Regions from separate parts of the Peribacillus sp. B65 genome, predicted to be linked through region 2. Evidence: predicted binding sites of a transcription regulator. Region 2 holds the regulator's gene; the other holds the start of a gene.
What was found. The regulator LexA, encoded in region 2, represses DNA repair genes until DNA is damaged. The targets are predictions, from matches to a motif close to CGAACATATGTTCG.
Positions count from the first base shown of each region.

Region 1: a site for LexA is predicted at 7,924-7,937, ahead of uvrB (excinuclease ABC subunit UvrB). Genes of this name have one in related genera too.

Region 1 covers NZ_CP195840.1:2,508,744-2,524,646, forward strand. Annotated here, with positions in the region: gene ACSR9O_RS12260 (ABC transporter substrate-binding protein) at 1-347, opposite strand, end outside; gene ACSR9O_RS12265 (FecCD family ABC transporter permease) at 528-1,532, shown strand; gene ACSR9O_RS12270 (FecCD family ABC transporter permease) at 1,529-2,584, shown strand; gene ACSR9O_RS12275 (YceI family protein) at 2,640-3,173, opposite strand; gene ACSR9O_RS12280 (MMPL family transporter) at 3,369-5,591, opposite strand; gene ACSR9O_RS12285 (catalase) at 5,852-7,429, shown strand; gene ACSR9O_RS12290 (CsbA family protein) at 7,620-7,850, shown strand; gene uvrB (excinuclease ABC subunit UvrB) at 8,069-10,054, shown strand; gene uvrA (excinuclease ABC subunit UvrA) at 10,061-12,940, shown strand; gene ACSR9O_RS12305 (DUF4097 family beta strand repeat-containing protein) at 13,441-14,541, shown strand; gene hprK (HPr(Ser) kinase/phosphatase) at 15,101-15,903, shown strand, end outside.
Region 2 covers NZ_CP195840.1:1,028,421-1,044,323, forward strand. Annotated here, with positions in the region: gene ACSR9O_RS05085 (esterase/lipase family protein) at 1-624, shown strand, start outside; gene ACSR9O_RS05090 (hypothetical protein) at 1,007-1,294, opposite strand; gene ACSR9O_RS05095 (glucosaminidase domain-containing protein) at 1,736-2,251, shown strand; gene lexA (transcriptional repressor LexA) at 2,457-3,080, opposite strand; gene yneA (cell division suppressor protein YneA) at 3,236-3,547, shown strand; gene ACSR9O_RS05110 (YneB family resolvase-like protein) at 3,567-4,223, shown strand; gene ACSR9O_RS05115 (DUF896 domain-containing protein) at 4,289-4,522, shown strand; gene tkt (transketolase) at 4,754-6,757, shown strand; gene sirA (sporulation inhibitor of replication protein SirA) at 7,054-7,494, shown strand; gene ACSR9O_RS05130 (YneF family protein) at 7,579-7,794, shown strand; partial or broken gene ACSR9O_RS05135 (zinc-binding dehydrogenase) at 8,118-8,926, opposite strand; gene ACSR9O_RS05140 (hypothetical protein) at 9,038-9,253, shown strand; partial or broken gene ACSR9O_RS05145 (spore coat protein) at 9,250-9,549, shown strand; gene ACSR9O_RS05150 (RrF2 family transcriptional regulator) at 9,729-10,148, shown strand; gene ACSR9O_RS05155 (IDEAL domain-containing protein) at 10,249-10,632, shown strand; gene trxA (thioredoxin) at 10,684-10,998, shown strand; gene ACSR9O_RS05165 (NADH-dependent flavin oxidoreductase) at 11,067-12,188, shown strand; gene ACSR9O_RS05170 (DoxX family protein) at 13,143-13,541, opposite strand; gene ACSR9O_RS05175 (DUF4183 domain-containing protein) at 14,161-14,520, opposite strand; gene ACSR9O_RS05180 (DUF4183 domain-containing protein) at 14,634-15,113, shown strand; gene ACSR9O_RS05185 (aspartyl-phosphate phosphatase Spo0E family protein) at 15,223-15,396, opposite strand; gene ACSR9O_RS05190 (cytochrome c biogenesis protein CcdA) at 15,653-15,903, shown strand, end outside.

The sequences.
Region 1 (15,903 bases), 1.5 Mb from region 2:
ATTTTCTCTAAGTTAACTTCATGTTCAACACCAACAACTTCGACCCCATCCATATCATCTTTAATATGGTCGTACCAAGGGTCACCAAGCCATGATTGAACGGCACCAACAGGTTTAATCCCTAAAGCAATCAATGCTTCAGTGCCTTCATTTGTTAAAACGACCACTCTTTTAGGCGTTTCTTTCAACTCGGCAGTGCCCATGGCATGCTCAATTGTGTAGCTTTTCTCCTCTTTCTTGTCTTCAGCTTTATTTCCATCGGCCTTTTCATCCGAATTCCCGCAAGCTGCTAGAAGGAAGACTGCAAATATTGTAAAAATCGTTAATAAAGACTTAAATCTAAACATCTATGTATCCCTCCCAATTTGTCAGCAAATGATAATCATTCGCACTTAACAGCACCATCATAAAATGAATATACTTTTCTGTCAATATATAATTGAAAATGATTCTCAAATTCGTTGACATAATCCTGTTTAGACCAGTAAAATATTACTATACAAACGTGATTGGAAAGGTAACTGGATATGTTATTAAAAAATTCATGGCAGAAATGGATGGGGCTGTTCATTACCATTCTTTTGCTGCTATTTTTACTGTGCTCAAGCATTGTATACGGTTATACAGATACAACGTGGAAAATGGCCATCGATGCTTTTACCGATTTCAATGGGACGAACGAACACATTGTCATTCAATCAGTCAGACTTCCGCGGGCCCTGATAGCTTCGGCAATCGGTGCAAGTTTGGCCATTTCCGGGGTGTTAATGCAAACGCTAACTAAAAACCCCCTCGCGTCTCCAGATATATTCGGGGTCAACGCCGGGGCGGGATTGGCGGTTGTAACAGGTGTCACCGTTTTTGGAATAAGTAATCTTCAAGTATTCACATGGCTGTCATTCATAGGGGCGGCCATAGCCGCGATAAGCATATATATGATTGGAAGCATGGGGCGAGGCGGCTTGACACCTATGAAGCTGACATTGGCTGGTGCAGCCATGACGGCCATGGTAGCTTCACTTACACAAGGTCTTCTTGTCTCTAATGAGGCTCTTTTAGAGCAAGTCCTATTCTGGCTTGCCGGATCCGTCTCCGGTAGAAGTCTGGACAATTTAGTTGCTGTTCTGCCTTATCTTGTCGTAGGCTGGGGCCTTGCCTTGATCATGTCCGGTAAAATGAATGTGTTGTCCATAGGTGAGGATGTTGCAAAAGGTCTTGGATTGAATATAGTTTTCCTTAAGTTGGTTCTGGGGCTGGCAATCATCCTTCTCGCTGGCGGATCAGTGGCGGTTGCGGGTCCGATTGGCTTTATAGGAATCGTCGTTCCACATCTTACCCGTTCTATAGTAGGCATCGATCATCGCTGGCTGATTCCCTTCTCTGGACTTTTCGGGGCGGTGCTTTTGATTGCGGCCGATGTCATATCCAGGTATATCCTGATGCCTCGAGAAGTTCCGGTCGGAGTCATGACAGCCATAATAGGGACCCCATTCTTTATTTATATAGCTAGAAAGGGGTTCAGCGGTCGATGAAGTCATATAAGAGCTTTCGTTTGTTTAATGAAAAAATATCATTCTTGATGGATAAAAAAGCTATGATCGTGATTTTCATATTATTTGTAGTCACTTCACTAGTGTTTGTGATCAGTACTGGCGTGGGTGAAATGAATATAAATCCGCTAAGTGTCCTCCAGGTCCTTTTCGGAGGGGGAACGGAGAGCGATCGGCTTATCATCCAATCTTTCCGCCTGCCTAGAATAATTGTTGCCCTGTTGGTGGGGATGGGCCTTGCTGTTGCTGGCGGAATCCTTCAAGGGATGATTCGGAATCCACTTGCTTCGCCTGATATCTTGGGGATAACGGGAGGAGCGACAGTGGCGGTCGTTGGATTCTTGGCCATTTTTAGTGATAAGAATCATTCATTAACGGTGAGCATCAATTGGCTGCCGTTAGCTGCGTTCATTGGGGCGACAGTCGTGGCCTTACTTGTTTATTCATTAGCCTGGAAAAATGGAGTTCCCCCGATCAGGCTTGTGTTGATCGGAATTGGGGTGATGGCCTTAATGAAGGCACTCACTACGATGATGATGATTCTTGGTCCAGTCTATCAAGCGAGCCAGGCCAACCTTTGGATCACGGGGTCAGTGTCTAACTCCACCTGGAATAATATCGCTGTTCTGGCACCATGGACGATTCTATTCCTATTAATCGCCTTCCTGTATGCCAGAAATATTAATTTACAGGAGCTTGGCGATGACCTTGCAACGGGTCTTGGGGGACATGTCCAAAAACAACGGTTTACATTATTGATGATCAGTACGGCCTTGATTGGCGGTTCCACAGCTTTTGCTGGAGGAATAGGCTTTGTTGGATTAATGGCCCCACACATGGCCAGAAGGCTTGTTGGTTCTAGTTTTGGAGTGTTACTGCCCACTTCAGCTTTGCTTGGCGGCATCCTGGTTATGGTGGCGGATTTGATTGGACGGACCCTATTCTCACCTTTGGAAATACCGGCTGGTGTCTTCACAGCGAGCATCGGGGCACCATACTTCATTTATTTACTTTATAAAACGAGGAATTCGTAACACCGGTAAATGTAGAAAGAAGCAGCCATCCCTAGGATGGCTGCTTCTTTATTAATTAAGCTTCTTTTGCAACTTCGATTTCGATGGTAAGCGTGATTTGATCGCCGATCAGTACGCCGCCTGTTTCTAAAGCTGCGTTATAGGTTAAACCATAATCACTGCGTTTGACTTTACCTTTTCCGCTAAAGCCTGCTTTTTCATTTCCCCATGGATCTTTTCCTTGGCCTTCGAAGGTGATGCTGAAAGTTTCTTCTTGTGTGATTCCATTAAGAGTCACATTTCCAGTTACATCGTATTCATCTTCATCCGTTTTCACAATTTTTGTTGATTTGAATGTTAATGTAGGGTTTTTTTCTACATCAAAGAAGTCAGCGGAACGCAAGTGATTATCCCGGTCTGCATTGCGTGTGTCAATACTGGCCACATCAACGGTAAAATCGATCTCTGCAGTTGTTAGATCCAATGGGTTTGCAAGAATGTTTGCTTCGAACTTATTAAAACTTCCTTTTACTTTAGCGATCATCATATGTTTTACGGAAAATTCAATAGCACTGTGAGTCGGGTCGACTGTCCATTTTGTATTGGTCATGATAATTCCTCCTAATTATTAATCTTGAATTTATATATCTTTAATTTGAGATATCTTAACTTAATGTAATTATAAGAGGTGGAAGCAATAGTGTCAACTGAAAGTTTTCCTTAATTTTGAAAACATGAAAAACCCTGTGCATTTATGAGGCACAGGGTTTTTCATTATGAAGAAAAGTAAAGCTGACTACCTTAATTAATTGGCATGATCTTTCTCTTCTTGATCGGTCACTTTACTTGGCCAAAAGGCATGGCGGCCAAGCAGGGCGGTAATCGCAGGAACAAGGAACGGGCGCACAATGAATGTGTCCATTAACACACCAAGAGCAGTAATGAGCCCGAATTGAACCAATACTTGAATCGGAAGTGTGGCTAGAACGGAAAAAGTGGCTGCCAAGATTATTCCGGCGGAAGTGATGACACCGCTAGTTTCGGCAACGCCTTTTCTGATGGCCTGCTTGATTGGCATCGTTTCTTTCTTACGCCAAATGCTTGAAACCATGAAAATGTTATAGTCTTCTCCAAGTGCAACAAGGAATACGAAAGAATAAAGTGGAATCGTCCCCTCTATGGCATCGACACCCATGAAATAGTGCAGGATTATCCAACCTAAGCCCATAGCAGCAAAGAATGAGAGAATTACTGTCCCCATTAAATACACCATGGCTGTCACAGATCGCAAGTAGGCTAAAAGGAGTAAGGAAATCAGGACGATGATGATCGGGATGATCATGAATTCATCTGCCTTTACGGTATCCCTTTTATCGAATTGCGTCGCAGTTTGCCCGCCAATCCAAACCTTATCTTCGACGGAAGATATATTGGCGGCCTTCAATTCTTTCTCCGCAATTGTGCGGATTTCCGGAATGGAATCAATTGCCTCGATATCATATGGGTTGATGTTGAATTTGACCTCATAGGATTGCAGATCTTCATTGGATTTACTTGTGACTGGATCAGCCACACTTTCAACAATATTCATCCCTTCTAATGTCGGCGCTAAATCGATATCTTCACCATTCGTGTCTACAACCACTGTGGCTGGTGCCAGTTCACCCGGTGAGTACGAGTCGGAAATGACAGAATAGCCTTCACGGGAGTTCATATCTTCAGGAAAGGAAGAGAGAATATCATATGAATATTTTATTTGTGAAGAATATCCAGCTAATACACTGAAGATGATCAAGCATGTAAGAATGACGGTCCATGGCTTGGTTGTGACGATATGACCAATCCAGTTACCGATGCGGCCTTCTTTATGCTTTTTGACGGCTTTTCCCTTTTTCTTGGCCCGTATTTCTTCCATTTCTGGTGTACGCGGAACGATTGGGTAGAAGGAAGCCCTTCCGAATACAGAAAGCAATGCCGGTACAAGTGTTAAAGCTGCCAGCATCATGATTAAGATGGACAAGCTGAATGGTACAGCGAAACGGTGGTAGGCTCCGTATTTCGCTACAAGCAATGTTAGCAGCGAGATGACGATCGTAAGGCCGCTCATCGCAATGGCGCCTGATGAATCTTTAAATGCGGAGATCATGGCTTTCCGTTTGCTTTCATGATTTCTTAATTCACTTCTGTAGTGAGAAATTAAAAATAGACAATAATCCGTTCCGGCACCGAATAATAATACGGTCATGATCGAAATGGCCTGTGAATCGACTGTAATCCAACCATGATCTGCCATGAATCCAAGGATCGGGCTTGTGACAATATAGGCGAATCCTACTCCGATTAAAGGGATGATGGCTAAAAGCGGGGAACGGTAAATGAGTAATAATACGACAAGTACAAGTATTACGGTCGCTAATAGCAATTTGAAATCAGCACCTGAAAATAATCCTGTTGCATCGACGGATATCCCTACAGGGCCTGTCACTCGAAGTGATAATTCATCTGAATCTGTAGGGACCTTGAATGGGTCAGATCCAATACGTTCCGAAACTATTTCATTAATGCTCTCAAGATTTTTTTCAAGAATTTCAGTCTCGGTCTTTTCTTTAAAGAAAAGCGGCTGTACGAAAGTCGTTCCATCTTCTGAAACCGAGCCTTGAAGAGCAGGCAACGGAATTTCATGAAGCGGCGGTAAAAAAGATTGCTGTATCAAAGGGTTATCTGTCAATTCCTTGGAAAGGTACTGGATTTCGGCCAAGTCGGCCTCTGTCAGTCCACCTTCCCGATGCCATGTAAGCAGGGCAGGTATTCCAGAGGAATTTGGAAACTCTTCTTTAATAAGTTCATCAGCCACGACGGAAGGTGAGTCTTCAGGCAAGTCGGCGGCATTATTTGCTGTTCGATCATTAACGGCAGGCAATGTGATGGTTAATCCGATTGCTGCAATTATCCATACAGCAATGACAACCCAACGACTGATTTTTCCTGTCATCATCCTGCCAAGTTTTCCTAATATTGATTCGTCCAATGAAGGCACCCCGCTTTTTGAATTTTTTATCCTTAGTTCATTATAATGGTGTGCTGTTGACATATACAAAAATGGGTATGCTCACTCCAACTACTAAATGCTTCAAGTCGTTAATGGCATGAAAATCTGCTCATCGATATATAGGGGAAAAGTACTTATTTACTAATTTCAATTAAATTTTGAAGATTGAAGAGTTAAATATAGGAGATAGGGGAAAGTATAGTATTATTATGGCTTTTATTAACAAAGGAGGGATTTTTTTGTCTGATAAATCAAAAAAAACAAATGATGAATCGAAAGAAACATTAACGAACAGGCAAGGGCACCCGGTAACGAATAACCAGAGTATTAGAACTGTAGGGAACAGAGGACCTAGTACACTTGAGAACTATGATTTCCTGGAAAAAATCAGCCACTTCGATAGGGAGCGTATCCCTGAACGGGTTGTGCATGCCCGCGGTGCAGGTGCGCATGGTTATTTCGTTCCGACCGGTAAAGCGGGGGACGAGCCGATTTCAAAATATACGAGAGCGAAGGTTTTTCAGGAAGAAGGTAAAAAAACCCCGGTATTCGTGAGATTTTCATCTGTTATTCATGGAGGGACGTCCCCGGAAACGTTACGTGACCCAAGGGGATTTGCCGTTAAATTTTATACGGAAGACGGAAACTGGGATCTTGTAGGCAATAACCTGAAAATTTTCTTTATCCGTGATGCCATGAAATTCCCGGATTTGATTCATGCCTTCAAACCGGATCCGGTCACGAATATTCAGGACGGCAGGAGGATTTTCGATTTTTGCTCGAGTTCGCCTGAAACATTCCATATGGTTACCTTTGTGTTTTCCCCATGGGGCATTCCAGCTAACTATCGCATGATGCAAGGATCAGGGGTCAATACTTATAAATGGGTGAATGAGGAAGGGAAAGCAGTGCTTGTCAAGTATCATTGGGAACCGAAACAAGGGATCAAGAACCTGACACAGCAAGAGGCCAATGAAATTCAAGCTACGAATTTCAATCATGCCACACAGGATCTTTATGAAGCGATCGAACGCGGTGACTATCCTGAATGGGATCTCAACGTACAGATCATGAGTGATGATGATCATCCTGAGTTGGATTTCGATCCGTTGGATGATACGAAGATCTGGCCGAAAGATGAGTTCCCTTGGCTGCATGTCGGTACGATGGTATTGAATAAAAACCCTGAAGACTATTTCACTGAAGTCGAACAGGCTGCATTCGGCACAGGTGTCCTAGTGGATGGACTGGACTTTTCTGATGACAAGATGTTACAGGGACGTACATTCTCTTATTCCGATACACAGCGTCACCGTGTTGGCGCGAATTATCTGCAATTGCCGATCAATGCTCCGAAAAAACGAACAGCCACGAATCAGACTGGCGGACAGATGCAATATGAAGTTGGCAGAGGCAGCCAAAGCCCCCACATCAACTACGAACCATCAACTGTCGGCGGCTTGAAAGAAGCCAAGCAGACGGGCAAGGAGCATACACCTATGGTGGAAGGGAAAATTGTTCGTGAGACAATCGATCGTCAAAATAATACGAAACAGGCCGGGGAAACATTCCGTGAATTCGAGGATTGGGAAAAGGACGATTTAATTTCCAATTTAGTGGCGGCATTGGCTCCTGCCGACAAGCGCATTCAGGAAAAAATGATAGCACTTGCCGAAGAGGCCGATGAAGAGTATGGCCGCAGATTGAAAGAGGGACTGGCCTCGGCTTCTGAACATACGGAATCTTCAAAACCACTGGGCGGGTCGGATAACCCTGAGGATGCCGTTAGTAAAGGACATGAAGCGGATCCATATTGATGGGACTAAAAAAGAGGCAAACTTCCCTATAAAGGGGTTTGCCTCTTTTTTTAATGGGCATAATTGATGGAAGTGTGGAAGATTCTTCTGATGATGCCTTGAAAATCAAGTGGGAAATTGATTGGCAAAAAACTTGATAATCATTTAAACTGAAACTACTCTATTTTTCTCTTATAAAGGAGATGAAAAAATGATTAAATTTCTTTCTGCCCTTTTCCTTCCTTGTCTACTCGTCATGCTATTTTCAAGGGTCACCTATAACAATGTCGTGGGCCTTGTTTTAACTGTTGCCTTGATTACAGCTTCCGCATATAAAGGTTATACGCATACAAACTTATTGATCATCGTCGATGCCTTATCCCTAACAGTGGGATTTTGGTTATCAAAAAGAATGATGAAACGTACATCCAAGAGCGCCTGACACAAAAGGTGCTTTTTTTGTACCCAAACTTGTCATTCCCCTCAACACATCATGAAGTCCATAAAACAAAAATAGAATGGATGTTCGCTTATTGCTGGTTTGTTTTAAGGCTATTGTGGTAGAATGTGTATATATGCTTTATCAAACCGGAATAAATAGAAGGGATATAGTTATGTCCCGTTTTCATATAAAAATATTTCAATAGGAGGCTATGCTTGGTGAAGGATAAGTTTGAGTTAGTCTCAAAATACTCTCCTCAAGGAGATCAGCCGGCAGCAATTGAAATGCTGGTCGAAGGGATTAAGGAAGGCAAGGAAATGCAGACGTTATTGGGGGCGACAGGGACAGGGAAAACGTTCACCGTTTCCAATGTGATTCAAAGAATCAATAAACCGACTCTTGTCATTGCCCACAATAAAACGTTGGCAGGGCAGCTTTATAGTGAGTTCAAAGAGTTCTTCCCTAATAATGCCGTTGAGTACTTCGTTAGCTATTATGATTACTACCAGCCGGAGGCTTATGTTCCATCCACGGATACATTCATCGAGAAAGATGCAAGCATCAATGATGAAATCGATAAACTGCGTCACTCGGCAACCTCGTCTTTGTTCGAAAGGAAAGATGTCATCATCATTGCCAGTGTTTCGTGCATATATGGACTCGGTTCTCCTGAAGAGTACCGGGAGATGGTCGTTTCCCTCCGAACAGGCATGGAGATAGACCGGAATGCCTTGCTGCACAGACTCGTTGATATTCAATATGAACGTAATGATATTGCTTTCCAACGGGGGACCTTCCGCGTTCGCGGCGACGTGGTTGAAATTTTCCCGGCCTCACGTGATGAACATTGCGTACGGGTCGAGTTTTTCGGGGATGAGATTGACCGTATTCGTGAAGTCGATGCCCTGACTGGCGAAATTACCGGTGAACGGGATCATATCGCCATTTTCCCGGCTTCCCACTTCGTAACCCGCGAAGAGAAAATGCGGATAGCCATTCAAAATATCGAAACGGAACTGGAAGAACGATTGAAGGAATTAAGGGAAGATGAAAAACTCCTTGAAGCGCAGCGCTTGGAGCAGCGGACCCGTTATGATCTGGAAATGATGCGTGAAATGGGCTTTTGTTCAGGGATCGAGAACTATTCCCGCCATTTGACGCTTCGTCCCTCAGGTGCGACACCATACACTTTAATAGATTACTTTCCAGAGGATTTCCTATTGGTCGTGGATGAATCACACGTAACCCTCTCGCAAATCCGCGGAATGTTCAATGGAGATCAGGCGCGTAAGCAAGTGCTCGTCGATCATGGCTTCCGTCTGCCGTCTGCGAAAGATAACCGCCCGCTAAGATTTGAGGAATTTGAAAAAAAGGTCCATCAATCCATATTCGTTTCGGCAACTCCGGGACCATATGAACTCGAACATACCCCGGAAATGGTTCAGCAGATCATCCGTCCTACCGGATTGCTGGATCCGACGGTGGAAGTGCGGCCGATTGAAGGGCAAATAGATGACTTGATCGGTGAAATACAGGAGCGCGTCAAAAAGAACGAGCGTGTGCTCATAACGACCTTGACGAAAAAGATGTCTGAGGATTTAACTGATTATTTAAAGGAAATCGGCATCAAGGTCCAATATCTTCATTCGGAAGTGAAGACCTTGGAAAGGATAGAAATCATCCGGGAACTTCGAATGGGCAAATATGATGTTCTAGTTGGAATCAATCTTTTAAGGGAAGGCCTCGATATTCCGGAAGTGTCGTTAGTGACCATTCTGGATGCCGATAAAGAAGGGTTCCTTCGCTCGGAACGTTCGCTTATTCAAACGATGGGCCGTGCAGCCCGTAATGCGAACGGCCACGTCATCATGTATGCAGACCGAATCACGAATTCGATGGAACTTGCCATCAATGAAACGAGGCGGCGCCGTGAAATCCAGGAAAATTATAATAAAGAGCATGGAATATTGCCTCAAACCATTCAAAAGGATATCCGCGACTCCATAAGGGCGACTCATGTTGCCGAAGAAGGCGAAGAGTATAAGGAAGACCTTGCACCAAGCCTCGCGAAGCTTCCTAAAAAAGAGCGTTTAAAAGTAATGGCAAGCATGGAAAAAGAAATGAAGGAAGCGGCAAAGGCACTGGACTTCGAGCGAGCTGCCGAGCTGCGTGATTTATTACTAGAGTTAAAAGCGGAAGGGTGACGAAACATGGCAATGGATAAAATTGTGATAAAAGGCGCCAGGGCCAACAATTTAAAGAATATTGATATCACGATACCGAGAGACAAACTTGTTGTGCTGACCGGATTATCCGGATCTGGAAAGTCTTCCTTGGCTTTTGATACGATTTATGCAGAAGGGCAAAGACGTTATGTGGAATCACTTTCCGCTTATGCTCGTCAATTCTTAGGCCAAGTGGATAAACCGGATGTCGATGCGATAGAAGGTTTGTCACCAGCCATTTCCATAGACCAGAAAACGACCAGTCGAAATCCTCGTTCAACCGTAGGGACTGTTACGGAGATCTATGATTATTTAAGGCTGTTATTTGCACGGGTCGGCAGGCCGACCTGTCCCATCCATAATATAGAAATCACCTCACAAACGATAGAGCAAATGGTGGACCGCATTCTTGATTACCCTGAGCGAACCAAGCTTCAAGTATTGGCACCGCTAGTCTCAGGCAGAAAAGGGACACATGCGAAAGTTTTGGAGGAAGTTAAGAAACAAGGATATGTCCGCATTCGTGTGAACGGGGAAATGCATGACCTCAGCGATGAGATCACTCTCGAAAAAAATAAAAAACATTCGATTGAAGTCATCATAGACCGGATCGTCATAAAAGAGGGTATCATGGCCAGGCTTGCAGATTCATTGGAAAGTGCTTTGCAGCTTGGCGAAGGTAAAGTCATCATTGACGTTATGGGTGAGGAAGAGCTGCTGTTCAGTGAACATCATGCTTGTCCATACTGCGGATTTTCGATTGAAGAGTTAGAGCCTAGAATGTTTTCCTTCAATAGCCCGTTTGGGGCCTGCCCGGATTGTGATGGCTTGGGGGCAAGGCTTGAGGTGGACCGTGATCTGGTCATCCCGAATAACGAATTAAGCCTCCGTCAACATGCAATTGCGCCATGGGAGCCGACAAGTTCTCAATATTACCCTCAGCTCCTTGAAGCGGTGGCAAACCATTATGGGATAGATATGGATGTGCCCGTTAAGGATTTACCGGAAGAGAAGATGGATAAGGTCTTGCTTGGTTCAGGCAAAGATAAGATATATTTCCGTTATAAAAATGATTTTGGAAGAGTGCAAGAAGGATATATTCCTTTTGAAGGAGTTTTAAGAAACATCGAAAGGCGCTTCAAGGAGACGAGTTCTGACTTTATTCGTGAGCAAATGCAGAAATACATGTCAGAACATCACTGTCCAACCTGTAAGGGTCATCGATTGAAAAAAGAGAGTCTTTCCGTGCTCATTCAAGGGGTCCATATTAGTGAAACGACAGCTTTATCAGTGGAGGATGCGTTAGTATTTTTCGATGAGCTTGATTTGACTGAAAAAGAAGCTGCAATTGCGAGATTGATTTTACGTGAAATTCGTGAGCGGCTCGGTTTCCTGGCTAATGTAGGTTTGGAATATTTGACGTTGAGCAGGGCAGCGGGAACTTTATCAGGCGGTGAAGCGCAGCGTATAAGATTGGCGACGCAGATCGGTTCCCGATTGACGGGAGTCCTTTATATTTTGGATGAACCTTCAATAGGGCTGCATCAGAGGGATAACGATCGATTGATCGAAACATTGAAGAATATGCGCGAAATCGGGAACACCCTCATTGTTGTCGAGCACGATGAAGATACGATGATTGCTGCGGATTATTTGATCGATGTTGGTCCTGGAGCAGGAGCGCATGGAGGGGAAATAGTGGCCGCTGGAACTACGGAAGAGGTCATGAATAATCCTAAATCCTTAACGGGGCAATATTTAGCAGGGAAGAAATTCATTCCATTGCCATTGGAACGCCGGAAAAATGATGGCCGTGTCATTGAAATAAAAGGTGCCAAGGAAAACAATTTGAAAAACGTTAATGTGAAATTCCCGCTTGGGGTCTTTACAGCCGTAACGGGAGTCTCCGGATCAGGGAAAAGTACATTGGTGAATGAGATCCTCCATAAGTCATTGGCTCAAAAACTGAATCGGGCAAAAGCCAGACCAGGTGATTTCCGTGAAATCAAGGGAATCGAGCATTTAGATAAAGTCATTGATATTGACCAATCACCTATCGGCAGAACCCCACGATCGAATCCAGCTACCTATACGGGTGTATTCGATGATGTTCGTGACGTGTTTGCCTCGACTAATGAAGCGAAGATCCGCGGTTATAAAAAAGGAAGGTTCAGTTTCAATGTTAAGGGCGGCCGCTGTGAAGCATGCCGTGGTGATGGGATTATCAAGATTGAAATGCATTTTCTCCCAGATGTCTATGTTCCATGTGAAATCTGTCATGGTAAAAGGTATAACCGGGAAACTCTTGAAGTGAAATATAAAGGGAAAAACATATCCGACATTCTCGATATGACAGTCGAGGAAGGCGTTAGTTTCTTTGAAAATATCCCGAAAATCAAACGGAAGCTGCAAACGATTTATGATGTTGGTTTGGGTTATATCAAGCTTGGACAGCCTGCCACCACTTTATCAGGCGGTGAAGCGCAAAGGGTGAAACTTGCTTCCGAATTGCATCGCCGATCCACTGGGCGCTCCTTCTATATCTTGGATGAACCAACTACCGGTCTACATGTCCACGATATAGCAAGGCTGCTCCAGGTTCTGCAGCGGCTGGTTGACAATGGGGATACCGTTTTGGTGATCGAGCATAATCTGGATGTCATCAAGACGGCGGACCATATTATTGACCTGGGACCGGAAGGCGGAGATAAGGGCGGTACGATCGTCACTTATGGAACACCTGAAAAAATATGTGAAGTTTCCGAATCGTACACGGGGAAATACTTAAAACCTGTACTTACCCGTGATCAAATCCGCATGGAAAATTGGATTGAAGAAAAAGAAACGGAGCATGAACATGCTTAAAAGAAGCCGGTTGGCTAGTTTCAGTTTGTCCACTAAAGGGGGTTCGGAAAACATATCTTTCATCAAATGGATGTCCGAACCAGCTGACCCAAAGCAGTTCAATTCCTTATGTATGGATTTCTAGCTTAATTTTTTTAACGAAGTTGATTGTAGAGGAAGGTGCGAGACCCCTGCGGGAAAAGCGCGTGCCTGGATCGGAAATCAACCTGAATTGTAAAAGTAATATTAAAACTGCAGGCAAACTCGTTTTCTTCGAATTTGTCTACAGTCAGGAACAAGCCATCAGGCTTGTTTTTTTGTAGAAAAATGACAGTGTGCATTTAATCAATCATTTGATTAAAGAATGGGAAAACAAGATATTTCCGGGGAAATCATACATCTTCCTTTTCGGAAATTGTCATTTTCCTTTGTCGAAAGATGGGAAAAACGGTATTTATGAAACTTTTTAGATATCTAGGCGTATGTATGAATAAAATGGTAGAAGAAAGCGAGGAATGTTCATGCAGGAGGAAAGAAAGAAGATTTTAGAAATGATTCAGGATGGAAAGTTATCGGCGGAAGAAGCCTTGGGCCTTTTGGAAGAATTAGAAAAAGCCAGTCAGGAAAGTGAAGCTAAAGAGCAGAAATTGCAAAACGAATTATCGACGGTAGTCGTGGATAAGAAAAGTGAAGGAAGCACTCAGGATACGTTTAAAAAGAATATCCAGTCATCGAAAGAAAAGATTATTGATTTCGTTGAAAGTGCTTTTAAGAAAATCAAAGAAACGGATCTTGATTTCAATTTCGGGAAGTCTGTGGAGGTCAGTCATATTTTTCAGCATGAGCATGATTTCCTGGATGAGGTTGATGTAGATATAGCAAATGGGAAAATAAAAATCGCCGCATGGGACCATGATGATGTCCGGGTTGAATGCCAAGCTAAGGTATACCGTGTGGAAGAAATAGAAGAAGCCAGGAAAAATTTTTTGGAAGAAGTCGATTTCACGATTGAAAATGGAAAATTGAAGTTCAAGGTTCGTGAAAAATCCATAAAGGTTGATACAATCATGTACATTCCAAGGAAGGAATATGAGGACATCCATGTAAGGATGTTCAATGGCGCAATCACGACTGAATCACTGAAATCAGAGAAGCTTAAAGCGAAAACGGCAAATGGTGCCATTCATATCATGCAGGGTACGGGTGATTTCTGTGAGCTTGAAACAGGTAATGGGATGATCACCATTTCAGATACCAACTTTAATGACTTGGAAGCCGAGACCCTGAATGGAGCGATTAATGCTGCTGGATACTTCAAGAAATTGGATGTCCAAACGTTCAATGGGGAAATCATCTGTACGAATTCAGGGATGGATTGCGATTCGATCCATGCTAAGTCAGTCACTGGAAAAGTCCAGTTGACCTTGCCGCCAGGTAAGGCGATCGAAGGAGAATTGAAGTCAAATTTAGGAAGCTTTAATGTAACTTTGGAAGGGATGACAATCATCGAAGAGAAAAGTGATGTGGTTCAGAAGGTCCTTAAGTTTAAGACGGTTAAAGAAGAGGTTCCTGTGCTTCATGTTTTTGCAGAAACCAAAACTGCAGCGATAACGGTTTCCTGAAGAAAGGGAAAGGCCATTGATATACTACTGGCGGCTCAAACTGTAGGCAAACTCGATGGAAAACGAGTTTGCCTGCAGTTTTTTTATGGCTTGTTCTAAATTTAATAACAAGTTTGATTGGAGAGGAAGGTACGAGATTCCTGCGGGAAAAGCGCGACTAGGGGAGACCCCGCAGGCGCAAGCCGAGGAGGCTCCACGACCGCCCGCGGAAAACGAGTTTCTTGAGCGGAAATCAACATCCAATTTGTATCGGAACCATACCTAAGGAGTTGCTTTGGAGTTGGGTCGGGAACATCATTTGATGAAAGATACGTTTCAGATCCCTTTTGTCTGCAAAGTGAGCCTGCCAATATAAATTGGCTGGCTTTCTTTTATTTTGATGTAAGGATTCATGTATGTTCCTTTTCCTCTCATCTCTTTCCAGTTCACTTGGCCCATCCGGGTGGAGTGAATAAAAAAACAATAAATCGATAATGCTTTGTTTGGTTATTAACAGAAAAATGCTAAAATAGAAAAAGTATCTCAAAAAATAGCATCACTCCAAAAGGAGGAAAGATATATGGCAAAAGTCCGTACAAAGGATATAGTAGAAGCGTTCGGTCTAGAACTTATCAGTGGGGAAGAAGGAATTAACAGACCGATCGTCACGAGTGATTTATCTCGTCCCGGACTTGAAATAGCCGGTTTTTTTGATTATTATCCCGCAGATCGAGTACAGCTTTTAGGTATGACGGAGATGTCCTTTTTTAATCGGCTGAATGAACCGGATCGAGTACAGAGGATGGAAGAGTTATGCAGGGACTTTACCCCAGGCATCATCATTACGCGTGGTCAGGAAGTGCCGATAGAATTGATCGAAGCGTCTGAGCGGGAATCCGTTCCTGTGATGAGATCTAATATGAAGACAACAAGGTTATACAGCCGTCTGACCAATTTCCTGGAAAGCAGGTTGGCACCAACTACTGCTGTTCATGGTGTATTGGTGGATATCTATGGGTTAGGTGTGTTGATCACCGGAAAAAGCGGCGTCGGTAAAAGTGAGACAGCCCTGGAATTAGTGAAACGGGGTCATCGTCTCGTAGCCGATGACTGCGTCGAAATCAGGCAGGAAGACCAAGATACGCTGGTCGGGAATGCCCCGGATTTAATCGAACATCTTCTAGAAATAAGAGGATTGGGAATCATTAATGTAATGACACTTTTCGGAGCTGGCGCAGTCCGCAGCAATAAAAAGATCTCAATCGTCATCAATCTGGAACTATGGGAAAAAAACAAGCAGTATGACCGGGTTGGCCTTGATGAAGAAAAAATGAAAATCATCGATACGGAAGTGACGAAAATTACCGTACCTGTCCGTCCAGG
Region 2 (15,903 bases):
CAAACCGTTCTGGGTGATGTCCTGAAACAAAATGTCTGGATCGAACTAAGCTTCCATGTAAATGAATCAGCCCCAGGCAATATAAACATATATACAGCATCAAATGATGTCGAGGTTGAAATGATTTCTCCATCCAATAAAAAGTATTCACCTTCCTTAATGGTTCATTCAGCCAAAAACGAAACTTCCTTTTTTAATGGTGCAACCGTCCAATCATTCAATAGAAACAACCTTGAAATTGGTGATTGGAAAGTGCGTATGAAGACTAAATCGCCAAAAGACGCCTACCTGTTCACAGCACAATTTAACGAAAAGAATCCCATTACATTAAGTATGGCCGGTAAAGTTAAGCAAAAAGATGCGAAATTTTTAATAGAGAACCCAATGAATGATAAAAAAAGGCCAATCAGCACAACATTTTTGGTTCATCTAATAGATGAAACAGGTAATGAAATTAGTGAAAAAAGCTCAATTAAGGCAATGGATACAGAAAATTTTACTGGCACCCTTCCGGAAGTACCTAAGTCAGGTGTTTATAATGTAACAATAGATGTCAAGGAAAAAAATGTGGATGGTACTGAAAGAACCCGGACAATGATTCGTTCGGTCTATATTGAGAAATAGTGAAATGCATTCTCTTCTTTGAGATGGTATCAGACTGTAGACAAATTCGAAGTTTGCCTTCAGTCTTTTCTTGAATAATAGATCCAGTTGAATACAGAAGTCCGCTCCCTTTCCGCCGATCCTACCAAGCCGCCTCGGCAGGAGTGTAAAAAACATAATAACCCACTTTTCCCGACAAAAAAATCCCTTCTCATAATTGAAAAGGTTTTTTTTGGATGTAATGTGGTGTTAACATGGGTGGTTTGTTTTAGCCAAAGGATTCAGCCAGTTTGTAATTACTAATACAGCGATTAAATTAATGGTGTTCGATGGGAAATAAAGCTAGTAAGGTCATCTAGCAATAAAAAGATTGATGAATTTCAGCTAGACAACAAGAATAGATTTAATCCGTCTTTTTGTAGGATTCTCTATAAGACAAAATACCAGTTTTGAGTGCAGCATAATTGCCTATGCTTGCATAGCCATAAAACCAGCCCATGAAAATTCCTGAAACCAAGTGATGACGATGACTGATGAAAATGGAAATGAACAAGCCAAGACCCAAAGCGATGGTAGGTACGAATTTTGGATGAATATGAAACATGACCTTAATAAGTTGAGTAAGAATCATGATGGTAGGAATGGCTATCACTGCATCCCAGAAGTTTGTATGGACGGTTGGGTAGTCCATGATTTCACCACCTTGAAATGAAGTTTTTAAAAATAGTTTTTGTTTTTCATCAAGGTTTTATACAAAAATAAATAATTACAAATTTAAAATTAACGAACAAGTTTTGAAGATTTTCAGTGTTCAACAGAAAAAGCCGTCAATCCATTTAATTAAATGGATTGACGGCTTTTCCTGTTTGGTAGGGAAATGGATAAATAATACTCGAAGCAAGCCACTCTAGGTAAGAAATCTATAATAAAAACAATTAGCCAAACATCAGAACCTGTTGTATGGGACTTGCTGTAACCTTTTTCATAGATGAGAATACGATAAGAATGAAGATGAACAGTGAAAAATAAAGTAAAACCATTGATGGGAGGTTCTAATGAGCAAGGAAACATTTATTAAGGAAATTGCTCCCTATGCAAAATATTACCTTCTGTTGTCATTGCACAAGCTTGTTTGGAGAGTGGGTATGGGACAAGTTTATTAGCAAGCAAAGGAAAAAATATATTCGGTACAAAAGGTGACTTCAAGGGTGAGTCTGTCATCATTCAGACAATGGAATATGTCATTGGCGTACCCGTTCAAGTATGGAACAAATTCAGAAAATACCCATCTTGGGAAGAAAGTCTTAGAGATCTTGCCAATTTATATGTAAAGGGGACTTCATGGAATAGAAGTCTTTATACGGCTGTCATTGGAGAAAAAGATTACAGAAAAGCACTCAAAGCAATTTTCGATGCTGGGTACGCCTCGGATCCCAACTATATTGAAAAACTGGTGAACCTTATCGAAACAAGCGATTTAACAAAATATGATGCAAGTATAGAAGAGGTTTATCATATTGTCCAAAAAGGGGATACCGTCTCTGCGCTTGCAAAAGCATACGGTTCTACACAAGTGCAGATTCAACAGTGGAACGGCTTGGTAGATCTTAACCTAATTAAAGTGAACCAAAGATTACGAGTGAAGTGAATTTTAACTGGGAGCGGTAGTTAAAGCTCTCTTTTTCATTGTAATCAGATTGTTACCAAAGTACATATTAGGCGATCGTATACTTCCGTTCGTAATTAAGGACGTTTAAATTCCCATGAAAACTTGATTCTATTAAAATTCCTTATGCATATTGAGAGAATTCGGGACATAGATTAAACAAACAAAAAAAGCGCGGTTAGCGCTTTTAGTGTATTTGTCTATATAAGCCTATTACTTTTCCAAGTATCGAAACATCTCGTAAAATAATTGGTTCCATATTCGAGTTCTCAGGCTGAAGCCTTATGTAATCCGGTTCCTTAAAGAATCGTTTTACAGTGGCTTCATCATCTTCCGTCATGGCCACGACGATATCTCCATTATTGGCATTGCTTTGTTGTTTCACGATGACATAATCCCCATCATGAATTCCTGCTTCGATCATACTTTCACCCATGATTTCCAGCATGAATACATGGTCATCATGTGGAACCATGCTTTCGGGAAGCGGAAAGTATTCTTCTATGTTCTCAATGGCCGTTATCGGCATTCCCGCTGTTACTTTTCCAAGTAACGGCACGTTCACGACATTGACTTTGGGAATATTGTTCGCTTCCTCCAAATTCATTATTTCAATGGCCCTTGGCTTGGTTGGGTCACGTCTAATCAGGCCTTTGCTTTCCAGGCGTGATAAATGCCCGTGTACTGTTGAACTTGAAGCAAGTCCCACTGCTTCACCAATCTCCCGTACGGAAGGTGGATACCCTTTTTGGCGGACCTCTTCTTTAATGAAATCAAGAATATCTTGCTGCCTTTTTGATAGTTTAGTCATATGTGCACCTCTTCCCCAATGTTCTTTGCTACATTATAGCATGGCCCCCAATTCTATACAAACATAAGTTCGAATTTTGTTGTTGACTGAAACAAACGTTCGTATTATAATTTGACCATAACATACGAACGAACATTCGCTTTGGAGGGATATTTATGAAAAATTTATACAAAAATTATATTTATACGATTCTATTAGCGGGATCAGTATTCATCTTTTCAATTTTATTCTCTTGTACATTGAACAATGATCCAAAAAAGGATTTCCTTTCTATAGAAGTAAGTGAAGGTGACACCCTATGGGGAATCGCTGAAGAATATGAAGAAGCAAATTTGACAAAAAAAGAATTCATTGGTTGGATAGAAGAGCATAATGGAGTCAGGGCGGATACAATTAAACCTGGTCAAGTCATCGTCATACCGGTTAAAGGGGAAGAACTTGTCCAGAATTTGGCCAGTGAGCAGTAAGCAGTGAAGGTAGGGTATTATGAAGGCGGTAATCTATTGTAGGGTCAGCACAGAAAAAGAGTCACAGGAAACATCATTGGCAAGGCAGGAAGATGAGTTAGTCAAATTGGCAGAAAAGATGGATGTTGAAGTTATATCCATAATAAAAGAGCAGGCAAGTGGTTATGAGTTGAATCGGGATGGCATTTTTGACATGCTCGAACTATTTAAAACTAAAGAAGCTGAAGTACTATTAATCCAGGATGAAACAAGGCTGGGAAGAGGGAATGCCAAAATAGCCCTTTTCCATGTCATCCTTAAAGAAGATGTTAAAATTTATACACTCTCACATGACGGGGAGCTTGAGTTATCGGATTCGGATGCCATGGTCATCCAGATAGTCGGTATTGTAGAAGAATACCAAAGGAAACTACATAATCTTAAAATAAAGCGCGGGATGATAAGAGCCGTTGAAAAAGGATACCGTCCTCAAAAAAACCTTCAGAATCAAAGGAATTCCACTGGAAGGGACCGTATGGAAATCCCTATTGAAGAAATTATTAAACTTCGGGCCAATGGATTGACATTCGCAGAAATCGCAGCCACTTTAAGGGGCTTTGGATACAATGTTTCAAAGGCTACTGTGAACAGGCGTTTTCTCGAACATCAACTGAATACAAATGAAAGTAAATCTTAGAACTTGTAATTTCGCTTTTTTTTTAATACCATGACAATATCCGGAGATTATGAAGGAGCGAAATTATGTTATCAAAAGAAAAAATAGCCCGTATTAATGAACTTTCTAAAAAGGCAAAGGCTGAAGGTTTGACGGAAGTTGAGGCGAAAGAGCAAACCCAATTGAGAAGTGAGTATTTGGAAACATTCAGAAAGTCCATGACCGATACGTTGGAGCATGTGAAGGTCGTTGATCCAGAAGGTAATGACGTCACTCCTCAAAAGATAAAAAATATAAAAGAAAAAAGAAACTTACATTAATGCTTGGATCCTTCTGATAAAACATTCCGCTTGAGTACCCTGTTAGCATTTAGGAGTAAAAAGGGAGTGCATGCATGTATGTATTCTCCTATTTAGTTTAATCTAAATAGGGGACTTCTGTTATTATAGAAAATTGTAATATTGAGGCAGTAAATAGTGATTTTAGTTGTGATATTATGCTTGTCACTATAATATAAAGAGGTACATTACAGGAAGGGATGTTTTTACAATATGTTAGATAAATTAGATGCACTTTCTATCAATACGATTCGTACATTATCAATTGATGCAATTGAAAAGGCTAATTCCGGCCATCCAGGTATGCCAATGGGTGCTGCGCCGATGGCGTATAAACTATGGACCGAATATATGAACCATAACCCGAAAAATCCCGATTGGTTTAATAGAGATCGCTTTGTTCTTTCAGCTGGACATGGTTCTATGCTGTTATACAGCCTTCTTCATTTATCGGGCTATGGTTTATCTATCGATGATTTGAAAAGCTTCCGTCAATGGGGCAGTAAAACTCCAGGACATCCTGAATACGGTCATACGGCTGGTGTTGATGCAACTACCGGGCCGCTTGGACAAGGTATCGCAATGGCAGTAGGAATGGCAATGGCTGAACGTCACTTGGCAGAAAGCTATAACCGCGATTCTTATAATGTGGTCGATCATTATACATATGGCATTTGTGGAGATGGAGATTTAATGGAAGGTGTTTCTGCAGAAGCCGCTTCATTAGCTGGACATCTACAACTCGGAAGACTCGTTGTTTTATATGATTCTAATGATATTTCTCTTGACGGCGACTTAAGCCAATCATTTAGTGAAAGCGTAGCAGACCGGTTCAAATCTTATGGATGGCAATATATCCGCGTTGAGGATGGGAATGATCTTCAGGAAATTGCTAAAGCGATTGAAGAAGCGAAAACCGACGATGCACGCCCAACATTAATCGAAGTGAAAACGGTTATTGGTTACGGTTCACCAAACCGTTCAGGTAAATCTGCTGTTCACGGTGCTCCGCTTGGTGCAGATGAGCTGAAATTGACAAAAGAAGCATATAAATGGACATTTGAAGAGGACTTCCATGTTCCGGAAGAAGTGTATTCACACTTTAATGAATCTGTTGTTAATGCAGGCGCTCAAAAAGAAGAAGCTTGGAATGAATTGTTCAAAAATTACAAAGAAGCACATCCTGAGTTAGCACAGCAATTGGAGTTGGCCATCAACGGTGAACTGCCTGCTGATTGGGATCAGGAAATTCCGGTCTATGAAGAAGGTAAAACATTAGCTTCCCGTGCTTCAAGTGGGGAAGTGCTAAATGCTATTGCCAAAAGGGTCCCTAGCTTCATTGGGGGTTCTGCGGATTTAGCCGGATCTAATAATACTGCCATCAAAGGTGAGACTGATCTATTACCTGGTAATTACAGTGGCCGTAATATATGGTTCGGTGTACGTGAATTCGCTATGGGTGCGGCTTTAAATGGAATGGCACTTCATGGTGGATTAAAAGTATACGGAGGAACATTCTTCGTATTCTCTGATTATCTACGTCCTGCCATAAGAATGGCAGCACTAATGGGACTGCCTGTAAACTATGTATTCACTCATGACAGCATTGCTGTAGGAGAAGACGGACCGACTCATGAGCCAATCGAACAATTGGCATCATTGCGTGCAATGCCTAACCTAGGGGTAATCCGTCCAGCTGATGGCAATGAAACGGCAGCAGCCTGGAAAGTGGCTATGGAGTCTACAAATAAACCAACTGCCCTTGTACTGACTCGTCAAGGATTGCCAACAATTAAAGATACTTCCGAAACTGCGTATGAAGGTGTTTCAAAAGGAGCTTACATCATCTCTGCTTCTAAGAAAGAAGTAGCCGATGCATTACTTCTTGCGACTGGTTCCGAAGTGAACTTGGCTGTGGAAGCACAGAAAGCTTTGGCGAACGAAGGAATTGATGTTTCTGTTATCAGCATGCCATCATGGGATCGATTTGAAACTCAATCTAAAGAATATAAACAAAGCGTAATCAATCCGGCAGTGAAAAAACGTCTAGCTATCGAAGTGGCTTCACCGTTTGGTTGGGATCGTTATGCAGGTGATGAGGGTGAAATATTGGCCATCAATCATTTTGGAGCTTCTGCACCAGGCGGTAAGATCATGGAGGAATTCGGTTTTACTGTAGAAAATGTAGTTGCTCGTGTTAAGGAAATGCTTAACTAATAGTAATGGAGAACTGACACCAACTAGTTTGGTGTCAGTTTTTTTATCAAAAACAATCCTGATTTATATTGTGTGCTTTTATTCTAAGGGAAATCTTCCATTCGACAAAAAAAGAAGAAAATTTCTCCAGCAAACAACATATCTTTTTAGTTTGTCAATATATAATGAGAATAAATAAATTTCGTTTAAATGTGTCAGTTAAAGGGGAAAGTTATTAATAGTGGAAAATAGTGGAGAATGTCCTGGTGGTTAGTTATTTTCGTGACCAAAATAGGAAAGCTAGGAGGCATTGGCTGATGAGAACCTATCAAATTTATTTAATCGAAGATGAATTTGCCCATCATTATTATGGAAGAGAAAGGCTATTTTTCAATTTGTTTTTGGAGTATATTCAAGCAAAGGGCAGACTGAAGAGTATTTTGCAAAAACAAATCGAATATGTCACCAAAACAGTCCCGATTATCCAGTTGCAGTTAGCCATTGAACAACGTTTGCAAAAAAAGATGAATTATTGGACTCAAAATGGAAAATACTATTTAGAAAAAACAAACGGATCAAGTAAGGCCGTTTTAATCATTCAGCATGATTCCATTATTCTAAAAGCTGAAGGAGACTATGAAGCGGAGACCGCTTTCTTTGAAAGTATTCGAAAATATGAAGCGAGCTTTCTGGCCATTGATTTTGAACATGAAAAATACGGTTGGTTAAAACCGATAAAAGAAAGAAAATTTGTCTAAATGGGGGACTTTTCAGTAGCGGGTATTGTATAATAACCTTTGGTCTAGTACACTGATGTTAGACAACACGAAGGAGGAAATAGTATGTGGGTTTACATTCTAGTTGGCGTACTGGCATTGATTGCTGGAGTAGTGCTGGGATTTTTCATCGCTCGTAAATACATGATGGATTACTTAAAGAAAAATCCGCCAATTAACGAACAGATGCTGAAAATGATGATGATGCAAATGGGTATGAAACCATCCCAAAAGAAAATTAATCAAATGATGAGCGCCATGAATAAACAACAAACAAAATAAGATAGCAATTATAAGATAAGCAAATCATAACTACCGTGAAGAGTGAATCTTTCATCATAAATTTTCCTTGTTTTTGCTTTATCTTTCGTTACTAATCCGAAACTTCTTTCTCTGGTGGAAACTAAATCAGAGAGAGGGGTTTTTTGTGTTGTAAGGAGATAAGCAAGAGGGCAATCATGGGCTTGAAAGGTTTCATATAGAGGGAATCTAGTTCATGTGACTTTCGAACTACTACACAGGATTCATCAAATTCAGAAACTTACTATAATTCATGTATCGTTTCTGAATTTGAATGCCTGGCCATTCAATTTTTTATATAATACTTACGGTTTTAACACCACTTTAATGCATCCGTCTGTCCTTGTATCGAATACTTGGTAACCATGTTTAGCTTGATCCAATGGTAGTACGTGGGTTACGACATCGCCAGGATCAACTTTTCCTTCAGATATTAGATTATAGAGATATGGCATATAATGGATAACGGGAGCTTGTCCGGTCTTGATATCCACGTTTCTTTGAAATATATCTCCTAGCGGAAAGCCATTATAACGCCCTCCGTAAGCACCAGTTATTTGAATGGTTCCTGCTTTACGGACCGCTTGTGAGGAGATTACAATACCACCCATTGCACCGCCATGAAGCTTAAGCCCCGTTGCAAGATATTCCATGGGAGTCATTTTACCACTCATGCCTGAACAGTCAATTACAATATCGGCTCCGCCTTTAGTTATGTCTTTGAGATAATCCCCTACGTTTTCATATTGTTCGAAATTTACGATTTCGACTTTATTTGTCCTTTTTGCATGTTCAGACGATAGTTGAGATGATCGACGGCAATGACCCTTTTCGCTCCTTTGAACCAAGCGAATTTTTGTACGAGTAATCCAACGGGACCGCAGCCTAAGACGATTACAGTATCACCTGGTTTTACTCCTGCATGATCAACGCTCCAAAATGCGGTTGAAGCTGCATCGGCGAGTAATATCAATTTTTCATCTTCAATCTCACAGTCTTCTGGAATCTTAAAAGGAGTGAAATTCCCATAAGGGACCCGCATATATTCTGCTTGTCCTCCAGCATAACCGCCAGTTGTTTCTGAATATCCAAAAAACCCGCCCATTTCTCCATGTGACTACATGTTGTTTTCCAAATGGTTTTAACCTTCTAAAAAAATGAAAAGGAATGAATAAGAGCTTTTGAACAACGAAAGATAAGTAAGTGATTGTTACTGAAAGGAGAGATGCTTCTTGTGGAAAAGTTGGGACTGCATGAAACGTTAGAACTGCATGAAATATTGAACTTCAAAAACCTTTGTCTATCAAAAGCTTCTACAATGAATGGGTTAGTCCAAGACACGGAATTAAAAAACATTCTTTTACAAGACATGAGCAGCGGAAGAGAGCATATTAAAAAATTACAGGAAATCCTGGTAAACCAAGGCGAGGGAAGACAATGACTAACTTTTTGCAAAATATGGCGGGGATGGGTGGTATGACCGATCAGGTTATTGCTACTGACTTTCTGAATTCTGCCAAATCAGGAATAAGAAATACGGCTTTCGCCATAACAGAAACAGCTTCCCCTTAATTGAGGGCTGCATTACGGGAACAGCTGAGGTCTGCTGTAGAAACACATGGGCTAATAAGTGATTACATGGTTTCAAAAGGTTATTATCATCCTCAGGATATAATTGAGCAATCGAAAGTGAATCTTAAAGCGGCTAGTACGGCTTTGAATCTTTCTCAACGATGATATTATCGGTTTGTAAAATTAGCTGAATGAAATTCCCTCAATCCTTTGTGTATAGGAGGGAATTTCATTGCAATCATAAAGTAATCGACAAAGTTGAGAACTCTGTTGAGTTTTTTGAGTTGACTTTACCAACTGTAAACATTAAAATTACAGTAATCTCCTTGAGGAGGATGCGAAAAGTGAATAGTGATTTTACAATAGCTGTGCATAGTTTGGTCTATTTAGCTTATCTACCAGATCATATGGCAAGCAGTGAGTCAATCGCAGAAAACGTTTGTACAAACTCGGCAAGGATTCGGAAAATGATGAGCTGCTTAAGAAAAAAGGGATTTGTTAAAACGAAAGAAGGTGTGGGCGGAGGTTATATTCTAGACTGTAATCCTGAAGAGGTAAGTTTGGCAGATATTTATATAACGGTCTCACATGGAACCTTGAAACCGAAATGGTGTACAGGCGATCCGGAGAAAAAATGTGTCATATCCTCCAATACCCAGGTAGTCATGGATCAAATATTCGATGAAGCAGAATTGTATTTTGAAAAATATTTAGAAGATATAACTCTCAGCACTTTTTTGGAAAAAATTAAACAATGTCCGTGATATTGATTTAGTTTTTTCTTTGCACAAAATGTATATTTTATTAATACAGTTAATAACTATAGTTTTAATATTAAATGAATATAAAAGGGGTGTTAAGGAAATGGTTGAAAACAATCTGTTCAAAAATGGGGATTGGGTACAGGGAAAATCAAGAGATGGAGAACTTATCCATGGTTTCGTTGAAAATGTGAGCGATAATCGTGAAATTGTTAAAGTGAATGTGGTGGAAAGTGACAATGAAAAAGCGGTTGGGAAATCTATTTGGATTCCAAGTAGATGGACTGAAAAGCTGCCGGATCTAGAAATCAGTAACGAAACACATCTTTTGGCCTTAATTGATTTGGCTTTACTTTCTAAAGATGAAACATGGTTCATGGAGTTATCCGGTAAATTGGAATCCATCAAAATCCATCCGAAAATAAATGCCAGGAAATCAGAGGCTTTTATCCCGGGAAATAGAATCGCAAAACTTGATTTTAAATAGATGGTGAGTAAAGACCATAAATATTTCGGATAATACAAGGAGGAAATGATCATGACAATAGAACATGTTACAGATGATAATTTTGCTAGTGAAATCAAGGAAGGTTTGGTATTGGTTGACTTTTGGGCACCGTGGTGCGGTCCGTGCAAAATGATTGCCCCAGTTCTTAATGAAATCGATGAGGAAATGGGTGATCAGGTTAAAATCGTAAAACTTAATGTGGATGAAAATTCAAATACGACAAGCGAATATGGAGTGATGGGAATTCCAGCACTTATTCTATTCAAAGATGGAGAAAAGGTAGATCAAGCTATTGGCTTCCAGCCAAAAGAAGCCATTTCGGCATTAATCGCAAAGTATGCATGATATTTAAATTAGTTTGCGGATTTGATTTATTATACAAACCAGTGGGTTACAAAATGGAGGATTACTAAATGAATTCTAAATATACACCATTATTTGAATCGTTCAATTTAGGAAAGGGAATGGAATTGAAAAATCGATTGGTGATGGCACCTATGACAAATTTCTCTTCTAATTCTGACGGTACCGTTACCGACGCAGAAGTTAATTATTATGAACGCCGGTCAAGCGGTGTAGGCCTGGTTATAACGGCTTGTACTTACGTGACGGCTAATGGAAAAGGTTTTCATGGGGAATTTGGCGGAGATAAGGATGAATTGATACCTAGTCTAAATCGATTGGCATCAGCGATTAAAGCGAAAGGGGCAAAGGCAATTCTCCAGATTTTTCATGGCGGCCGAGAGGTTCCACCGGAATTAGTAGATGGTGATGTAGTCAGCGCAAGCAATATCCCGTCGGAAGGCGAAGGGAAAGCAGTTCCGCGTCCACTTTCTGAAAAGGAAATAGAATCGATCATTCTCGACTTTGGTGAAACCACCCGACGTGCCATTGAAGCGGGATTTGACGGTGTAGAAATTCACGGTGCTAATGGGTACTTGCTTCAGCAATTCTTTTCTCCTCATTCAAACCGTCGTGAAGACAAGTGGGGCGGTTCCCTTGAAAAGCGCCTGACTTTTCCATTATCGGTTGTGGATGAAGTGAAAAAGGCTGTTGCTGAACATGCAAAGGATCCCTTCATCGTAGGATATCGTTTTTCACCGGAGGAGCCGGAAACTCCAGGAATAACCATGGATGATACACTTGCATTGATTGATGGACTTGTAACAAAGGATTTGGATTATCTTCATGTTTCATTAATGGAATTCTGGTCGAAAGCAAGACGGGGAGCCGACGTTGACCGACCTCGGATAGAAATTATAAAAGAACGTATCGGAGATCAAGTTCCCGTCATTGGAGTTGGTTCCATCTATACAGCGGATGATGCGATTAAAGCACTGCAATCCGGGATTCCGTTAATCGCATTAGGCCGTGAAATCATAATCGATCCTGAATGGGTACAAAAAGTGGAGCAAGGCAGGGAAGCAGAAATCGTGACAAAAATAAACAAAGATAATCAGCTGCAACTAGATATTCCAGATCCATTATGGCAAGCGATCATCCACTCTCCAGGATGGTTCCCAGGGGTAGAATAAAGTAAAAAATGCATTCTGGTTTTCAATAACCCCTGATAAGGATAAAAGTGTTCCTTATCAGGGGTTTTTATGTTTATGGAGATACCACTTATAGGAGTGAGAATCTATTAAGTGAATTTCAAATTGAATCCTTAAACTGAGTATTCTATTTCTAAGCTGTTTCGGAAAATAAAACAGGGGAAAGATTTAGAATTTTCATTGACTAGAAATTAAGTCTCATCGGCAGATGCATTCGGAAATTTTGGTGAGGAAAGGGGCTTTCTTTACGGAACACTTGAAAAAGGTTAGGAAGGACGTTAGGTAACACCAGAAGAGCAACCATTAATTAATGGTTGCTCTTCTGGTGTTACCTTCTTTTTAACAGAATAGCTAATATCAAAGATATTTGCAGAGAAATGATAAGTAAAAGAGACAATATAAAATGTTCATCTAAAGAAGCATCATAGCTAAAGATAAAAAATAAAATCACTGATATTATTAGAATGCAACTGAAATTAATAATGACTTGCCTCATGGGCCCCCCATTCTAACAACAGATTAATAACACCCGGAGATAAAAGAACATGAGGTTATGATCATTCTCATTTATACTGTACTATATTTTTCCTGATTATGAGTCTTGGTTTTTAGACATAATATTTCAAATTAGGAACAATTGTTTGCAGGAACATAAAGAATAGGATTCGAATTTAATGGCATTATTCCAACTCATTTGTAGTAGTGATTTCACAGGTAGTTTGCATTTCAATATTGAAACCATCTTATTTAAATATGGGACAACCTATGTTCCTATTTCCTCAACACAATAATCGAAGTATCCATTACTCGATTTTTAAGCTTTAATAACCAAGATAAAAATTTCTGAGCAATGGGGAAAAAGAAAAAAACACGGAGTGGATTAAACCCACTCCGTGTTATCCGTAATGTAGAGATTTAGCAAACCCACCGATTTCCTTAAAATAGAAAGGAATCAAGTGAGTATGGGCCAGCTCCCGTTAACGCTATGCCAATCGCCACTGCAAGGATGGCAAGATTATATTCATAACCGTTTTGAGTTGCCCAATAGCCATTTGCTCCATGGACTTTAACGATCGCAACGAGCATTGTAAGTGCAATCAATATACCTGCAAAGGGTGTAAAGAGACCTAATGCAAACAAAGCTCCGCCAATAAGCTCTGATAGACCAGCAAATAGGGCCATGGTAACTCCTGGCTTCATGCCAATCGAATCAAACCAGCCTCCTGTACCTTTCAAGCCATGACCGCCAAACCAACCAAATAATTTTTGTGCCCCATGACCTACAAACGATAAACCGATAACTACACGTATAACTAATAAGCCTATACCAATCATTTATGATTCCTCCTGGAATTTAATTTGAATTTAGATATCTTTAATTCGAGATTTGTGATTTTAAAAAAAGATGTTATCTCGAATTAATTTATCTTTAATTAAAGATAATCTTATTTTAGTGATTTGTCAAACATAATTTAATCTCTTATGACTTATTTCAACAGGAGGGATTTGGAAAACAGATGAACTTTGCCTGGAGCAAAACAATAAGTCAGAACCGTAACACATTCCTTTTTCCTACTGTAGGTTAGCTTCAGTTTGAATTTCATAGTCGCAATTAAGGTCTTCAAACGGATACCCTACTGCTATATCTATCTTACTCGTAAATTTCACACTTTTACTCGTGAGGTTTGCTCATTTACTCGAGAATTTTGCTGATTTACTTGTGAGTTTGGCTCGTTTACTCGTGAATTACACTTTACTCATGCGTTTTACGCAATTACTCGTGAATTTTGCTGATTTACTCGTGAAATATGCTGATTTACTCGTAAGTTTTATACTTTTACTCGTGAATTCCGCGCAATTACTCGTAAATTACTCAATTTTCCTCATGATTAGTATATGAAATTCAATTTCAATTTTATTTAATTTAGGAATCGTTTAGGAACAGGCCGCTCATTTAAATAATGAACATTTGCAAAATGATTGGTGTACCTTTTATTGGGATATCAATCGTATTCAATTTAAGTTTTCCTTTTTCAACGGTGTAATTATCGTGGGGCTGCAATACACCATTTATGAATAAATTCATATAGGATACATTTGATGGATCAAGTATTACCTGATTGTCTATGTCAGCTATTCCGTCTTTTTCTTCATAAATCCGTTGGCACCCATTTGCAATAGCATAAAATTCATAAGAAATGATTCTTTTTGGGATCCTCGTGCGAACTTCGTTGGGAGAGCACTTAGGGAAAAACAACAAAGGTCTCGGGATAGCTGTATCTTCTTTAATGAAACGGAAATATTTACTGTGCATTTCTAAAACTCTCCCCTTTTCTTATCTCCTTATACATTTTACATAAAGTACAGATTATCGTGAGGACCATTTTTGAAAATTGTCTATACAATTCCTTTTGCAAAAGTCATAGCATGGAGAGAAGAGAGGTGAATATTTTGCCGTTAAAAATAATGAAATTAGCGATAGCGGCTACCTCGGTGATCAATGTGAATCCATTGGTCACCCGATTATTTTATGAGGTGCCTGCCGCATCGACTGGTCCAACCACGCTTTCAATTGATCCAGCAAGCTTTTTCTCGGATACTGGTGACCCTGCGACTGTACTGCCTGTATTAAGTACTGAAAACAGTTCATATGAGGTGTTTATTAATGGGGTGCTGCAAATGGAGGATTTAACAACATACACACCAGGTGCCACTGGGGTAGGAAGTCTTGTGATCACTGTTCCGGACGGTTCTTCCATCTTAGCTGGATCTCCTATCGTTCTTGTTGTGACAAACTATGCACCGACATCCGATGTTGATATTGCTACATGCTTTTTAAGCATTATTTTAAATGAAAAAACAGGAAAACAGGCAGCGCCCATAGTGCTTGCCTGTTTTTTAATATAGCAAATGTCATGCCTATGTATTCAAATTGTGAAAGAATGAAAAAGGGGAGATTGACAGCAAAATAAATCATATAATAATATATGTGGTTATCAATGGGAGAGGTACTGGGTTAAAAATTTGTACCTGTTTTATAAAAAAGTTCATTATATTTATTTAATAATTGATCAAGTTGCTGGCTGTATTCAACGGCAACATTTGAGTTCAAACCATCTTTAGCGACAATCTTGATAAGTTCATTTCTCTTCAATTCAATCTGTTCGAGAAATTCATTCTTTTTAGCCATTATATTTCCTTTCTGGCCCAACATTTTTTCATGGTACCATTAATTTATGTGTTCGTTGTAAAATCTGTATGAATATAACAATTATATCGGCTTGGACTAATGAATTCAAATAAGTTATCTTATTGAAAATTAAACCGTCGCCCCATTCTGTTTTTAGGCAATTGACTGTCATGAAATATTCACAGTTCCATAAATGTATTTTTTTATCTTATTTGTTACAATGTTTATAGGTTGACATACATAGGAGTGAGCTTATTTGAATGATATTAATATGTTTTTAGCATTTGGGGCGGGATTCCTGAGTTTTATTTCGCCATGCTGCTTACCGTTATATCCGGCCTTTTTATCTTATATCACTGGTATGAGTGTTGGTGAAATCAAATCCGAGAACGCCATGCTCCAAAGAAGGAGCATGCTGCATACCTTATTCTTCCTGCTTGGGTTTTCTCTGGTTTTTATCGCAATAGGTTTTAGCACATCATACCTAGGTTCTTTTTTCGCGGATTA